DNA from 2 places in the Paenibacillus kyungheensis genome. Region 1 is predicted to be linked to the other one. Evidence: predicted binding sites of a transcription regulator. Region 1 holds the regulator's gene; the other holds the start of a gene.

Region 1 (3,222 bases):
ACAACATTACGACTTATTCCTTATTATTGCTGGGCTAACCGACAATCTGGTGAAATGCGTGTATGGCATAACCAAACATAATCAACACTGAAAAGGAGAGTGCCTGATGAAATCAAAAATGAGAATAGATCCTGAGAAATTTGCGTATACTGTCATTTCAAGTTATTCATCAGATAAAGATAATGCCGAAGCAGTGGCTAAAGACCATCTAGGTGTATTTTTAAATGCTTATTTTCTAGCTGAAAAGTTCAATACACTTGAAGCCCAATTGGCTGAAAAAGCAGAAAGTAAAGATTTCAAAGCATTACTTGCCAAACTAATGGATACAAAGCTGTTTGGATAAATGTAGCTTACTATTAAAAAAATATAAGATATTTAGTAATTATTTGGCATTAAAAGGTATCAATTTCCTATTATTAGGTTATGATGAAGAAATCACATAATGAATTAAGAGGAGTGACATTAGAAATCAAATAAAAAAATTAAGAGCATATCAGCAAAAGTACCGTATTCAGCTTGTACAAAAGGCATCCAATAAGTAGTAGAGGGTTAGATAAAAACGTTGCAATTTGGGTACTCAATATGTTCAGTCATTACAGTTAAAGGAGGTAGCAATTATGAGTTGGATTGAATCTGCGGTAATACGTGCACAGGAAGAGAAAGCAGAGAACGCAAAAGCTTTTTCATATTCTTTAAAAATTCATGAGCATTTTTTAGAACATTGTGAAAATTTATGGATGAAATTTTCTACCATTTTAGAAGAGATCAAAAAACATTTTAAAGAAGATTGCAGTATTCAGAAAGATGAAAATCAACTGGTTATTACAATTGCACTCGTTGTCATTACTATAACTGTAGTTAAAAAAAATGTACGTGAACATTATTATGGAGAAGCTGATCTCAAATACAAATGCTCTCATGATTCTGGAAAACCTAAACTTGCGGTAGAATTATTGTACTTGAATCCAACAGAGCATCCTGTATGGATGTACAAAGTTTTACAAGGCAAAGAAGAGATTGAAGTTGCTTTTAGTGAAGTAGAAGCCGAACATGTAATTAAAACTGCATTGTGGAGATATGTACAATAATTACATTGTGCTGAATCTAAATAAATTAAATTATTCTCATATAAATAAGAAAAAAGACCGCTACTAGAAAGTAGCGGTCTTTTTCTATCTTCTATGAACTGTAACGTACAGTAGTGATTTAGTGCAAGTTACGGAACAATCCTACAACTTTACCCAAAATCGTAACATGTGTCAGACGAAGTGGCTGATACATTGGATTTTCTGGTTGTAGACGAATATGATCTTTTTCTTTATAGAACGTTTTGACAGTTGCTTCGTCGTCTTCTGTCATGGCTACAACAATATCGCCATTATCAGCGGTCTGTTGTTGACGTACAATTACGTAGTCACCATTATAGATTCCTGCTTCAATCATACTGTCTCCAACTACAGAAAGCATAAATACTTGTCCTTCACCTGTAAAATTCTGTGGTAGAGGGAAGTAATCTTCAATATGTTCTGTAGCTGTAATCGGAACACCGGCGGTTACTTTTCCAATAATAGGAACACGAGATACCGTTTGAGCGAAAAGAATATTACTTTCAGACTCTTCTTGACCCAACAACTCGATGGCACGAGGTTTGGTCGGGTCGCGTCGAATCAGTCCTTTTTTCTCCAAACGATCCAGATGACCATGTACAGTAGAACTAGAAGCAAGACCTACAGCTTCACCAATTTCACGTACAGATGGCGGGTAACCTTTAAGTTTGACTTCATTTCGGATAAATTCCAAAATGGCCTGTTGGCGACTTGAAACTTTTGACATACCTTATCAACCCCAATGCTAGTAACGTTTGGCAAAATTATAACATAGAACTACCGTTCGTACAAACATAAGTTCTAAAATTTGTATATTTATTTTGTTATTCATTACTTTTTGTAGTCTATTCATCGTATAAGAGGCATAATCTATAGTCTAAAAGGTGCAATAAAAAACGCGAACGAAGGTTCGTAAAAAACTATTGAGTAAAACATATGTTCGTGTTATAGTGAATTTAAGAAAACAAGAACAAATGTTTGGAGCGTGATGACAATGTTAAAATATACTACATATCGTAGCATCCACAATCAATCTGAAGATGGTGAACAACAGATTGATACATCTGGATCAGATATACATCATACATCAACAAGTTATTCGGAGAAACAATCACAGCAAGCAGCTATTCATGCCACACGAGCGGACAAAGATGTAGTGGTGGATGAGTGGACATATTTGCCGAATGTGCAAAAGATACGTAAACCAGCTCAACCTAAAGGCAAAAAAACATTACGTCAAAAAACGCTACATCTTATTCAAAGCACAGCCCAAAAAGTGAAGTGGAAATCCGGCGGACGTTTAATGGTATGTTTTGTGTTTGCAGGTGTATTATTATACGGTGGAGTAATTCATAACTTTGTAGTAGCAGACAAAGTAGAAGGCCCTGCACAAAAAGTTGTTGTTCATTCAGGGGATAGCTTATGGAGTATCGCTAGTGAATACAAATCAGCCCAGACAGATACACGTGACTATATAGCAGAGATTCGTAGTGAAAATCAATTAACTACAAGTGAGATTCAAGCAGGCGATGTTCTGGTAATTCCTTACGATTGATTTACATGTTCTCTAAATATATTTATGGTATAAATGATATCACTAGATAAGCACATATATTCATTAAGTGGGATGAAAGTTTGTTAAGATCTGTTGATCTTGACAAGCTTTTTTTTACATGTCAAAGTTAGTGATGGTCACAAGATGATTACTTACATGGAGGTTAGTTATGGATATCGATACACTCATTGCACGTATTAATGAATTAGCTCGTAAGAAAAAAAGTTCAGGTCTTACAGCCGAAGAAACTGTAGAGCGTGACGAGTTACGTGCTATTTATTTAAATAATATTCGCAGTAATTTTCGTCAACAACTAGATACAATTGAATTTGTAGAAGATACAGAACAAGCGGATAATACCAAAAAATAGTCAGCACTAGAATCATGTAACAGCTTTAATAAATACAAAGAAGTGAACTAACCCAAGGGTGCTCTAGCTGTTATTACAGAGAGCATCCTATTTTGCTATGGAAATTTAGGGCTTGTTCTGGCATGATAAGATAGAACGAAGTCTTCTGCTTTTGTTGTAAGGCTTACATTATCTATTAGGGGGAAACAAAG
Region 2 (3,222 bases), 2.1 Mb from region 1:
AGTTTGCTCTGCTTTTGGACGAACTTTTTGTGTCTCAAATGGTAAACCGATCTCTAAAGCTTTCTTCTCAATACGTCCTAAAGTTCTAGTTATTTTATCAATAATAAGTGGTGTTTCTACTTGAGTATCTGAAGAAATAACATATACTTTTTTATGAAGTTGAGAAGGTTCTAACTCTTGTAACGCTTGAAAAACAATTTGTACAACTGCTGTGGAATCTTTTCCTCCACTAAATCCAACAACCCAAGGTCTTTCATCTTCAAGATACATTTCTTTTACTAATTCTTTGGCTTCTACAAATTTGCTTCCTGTATTAAATATATTAAGTTCCATGTAGAGAAGCCTCCTTTACGTAATCTTATTTTCTATTTTCTGTTCTTGTTCTGTTAAAGGTAAGCCTATTTTAGACTTTATAAGATTTGCCGTTAATTGAACGGTCTCGTTTGTTTTATTAATTCTTCCTGTCTGTCCATAGGCACGACCTAACCAGTCTTGCTTATTTTCGCGACTCCAATCTACCTTTTTAAGCTTTTTGATATAAGATTCCCATTCATCTGCATGATAGAAATAAAGATAATGTCCGACGATACCTATAGCTTCTAAAAACACACCATGAGCAATGATAGAATTAATTCTAAGATCTCTAGGTGATACTTTTTTATCTAATACATCTTGCCATTCCGTTATCGTATCACATAATAGAATCCAAAACTTCTGTACAAACTCTTTTTCCTGTTCAGAAATAATTTCGCCTTTTCGTTTACCTAGTAGACGACAATTTGTATTAAAAATATGATTTAGAGCGAATAATTTAGGTGAGTTCTTAGATAAAGACACTTTTTCTCTATCTGTATATCGTTCCAGTAAAGGGATATCTTGTAGTAATCCTTTTGTAATTAAAGAAAGTTGATCCCGATGATCATACAAAATTCCAATAGAAGAAGTTGTATTTACAGCATGCCGATTTAGATCAGAAAACATTTGCTGAGAACGAGTCAAACCTAAATCATGAAAGAAAACTACTGAGATTGTTTCTTCTCCTAGTTCAGGTGAGATTTTCAATGCTTCTTCTATAGCTGCTCTACGATGTTGACCATCATTAATTAAGAATTTAGAATCAAGAGAGATCGTAAGATATCCTATGTCTTTCAAATCCTTAGAGTGTTCTTGAAATACCATTTCTCCATCTACAGATGCAGTTAATGAAGAAAATATGTATTCCTTAGGATTCTCAAGAATATAATTTGTGATATCTGGAATTCTGGATCGATTCATTACACGTTGTGCCCGGTGTTCAACTGGAATCTCTTCTTCATCAAAAAGAAAAATTCTAGGAATCAGACGCATCGGACACATAACTGTATAAAATTCTTTACCAGCCTGTTTACCTCTTAAAGCAGGAAATGTATAATTAAAGTTCATCAGCATATTCTCCTATTACGTACGTAATATTGTACTTTGCTATTTGATTTTACATTAATACGAACGGATGTTCAATGCTTAGAAGAAACAAATTTATGTTTTATATTTAGTTTCTTTGATAAAAGCAAATAAACCAAGCTACCTATCATGATGGTAACTTGGTTTTATTTATATATTAAGATTTAAAAATACTTCTACTTTTTCTCCACGATCTAAGCCAACATACTACTCAATCCAAGAGCAATTAATAAAGTCCATATGTTCAAATAGATCGTATTTGTATGCTCTGCGCTAACTTGTTGCATAGCATTAAGAGACCTTAACATATGACGTACCCATACTATTTCTGCCACGATGGATATACTAGTAATGATTGCCGATATGATCAATAATCTCACAGCATTTTTTATTGCCCAATCGATTGTTCACAAATAAAATAAATACATATGTATACACAAATAGAGTCCTAATAGTATAACAGGTGGCCAAAATAAATAAGCGACATTCCCATTACCGTTGTTGCGACTCGGAGAAGTAGTCATTTCAGCTATGCCATTAAGCCAGAATAGTTCAACAATGAATAAAACAGAAATTACTATGTACTCTTTCGTCATACTTTTCAAATGAACATCCATTTTTTTAATATAAATAACACAATAAGAGCAACGATTAGAAATATAAAAGATAGGAAAACTGCTAGTGCAATTGGTCAGGAACAATACTTAGATTTTTATACGAATGAACCTATTTTATCTATGGTTACTTTTCAATTAAAATAATAAATAAAAAGAAAGTGATCTCTTTACGGGATCACTTCCTTTTTGTTTCATTTCAACTCTACGCGATTCTCTCTACGACTCACTATATAAACCGCAAACAACCCCATCAATGGCGCTAATGTACCTAAATCTATCGTCCAATCGCGATACATGATTTTCTGTATCATACTTGCTATAAAGATAACTACACAAAAGATCATCGACAAGAACATAAGCGTTTGGGCGGGATGTTTGACGCCTTTGTAGATCATATGTACGATTCCCCAGATCGCTAATCCGTACACCATCACATTAACAAGTATGACTAATACCAAACCAGATACATCTGACATCATATAACCTCCTTACTGCATATTCTATGTATTTCTATTAGAATATACACTTATCTTTTTACTTATTTTACTATAAAATGAAATAAAGTATAAAAGCAACCATGTAAGGAGGATCATTATGGCGTGGGGAGCAATTTTTCCGTTTGTGTTATTTGTGGTGATGCTAGGATTATTCGGGCTGTTTGTGTATGGATTTGTTGTCTTTATTTCTTATCTGAAACGAAAACAATAACAATAACTTTATGCCTACCTGTCTATGTCACTTACCTACTCTACAACTACATACTACTACTTTAAAAAAGCTTACTTCTTGCTCTTTGACCAGAGAAACGAAGCAGGCTTTTTGTTAATCCCTTTCTACTCTTTTAAGCGTAAAATAACTAAAACACATATATCCAATGCTCATATCTATAGAAAAACAAGAAAAATCATCAAAAAGCATCGTTCTTTATTTTTGGATCGGTATACCTATATTTCAAATTTTCGACACTTTTAAAAGACTATAATTGGTTGATTTCACTTAAACAGCACTTTCATCCAGTACCTACAACATGATAAAATAGATAGAACGACATCAAGCAAATCGTTCGCCATTATATAGAAGAAACCCAATAGCATGACCCTCAATTTGTTGTATTCATTGCATGCTTGTACTATACTTTAACTCCCCAGCTATCGCACTTTTTCCA

The links. Region 1 encodes LexA, which represses DNA repair genes until DNA is damaged. Its sites were predicted from a motif close to CGAACATATGTTCG; they were not measured.
Region 2: dndB (DNA sulfur modification protein DndB) is a predicted target of LexA. The motif match lies at 1,483-1,496, and genes of this name have one in related genera.

Annotation. Positions count from the first base shown of each region.
Region 1 covers NZ_CP117416.1:3,042,971-3,046,192, reverse strand. Annotated here, with positions in the region: gene PQ456_RS12980 (glycoside hydrolase family 127 protein) at 1-81, shown strand, start outside; gene PQ456_RS12975 (hypothetical protein) at 107-343, shown strand; gene PQ456_RS12970 (hypothetical protein) at 618-1,088, shown strand; gene lexA (transcriptional repressor LexA) at 1,207-1,833, opposite strand; gene yneA (cell division suppressor protein YneA) at 2,101-2,661, shown strand; gene PQ456_RS12955 (DUF896 domain-containing protein) at 2,831-3,031, shown strand.
Region 2 covers NZ_CP117416.1:977,167-980,388, reverse strand. Annotated here, with positions in the region: gene dndC (DNA phosphorothioation system sulfurtransferase DndC) at 1-333, opposite strand, end outside; gene dndB (DNA sulfur modification protein DndB) at 349-1,428, opposite strand; gene PQ456_RS04360 (hypothetical protein) at 2,249-2,533, opposite strand.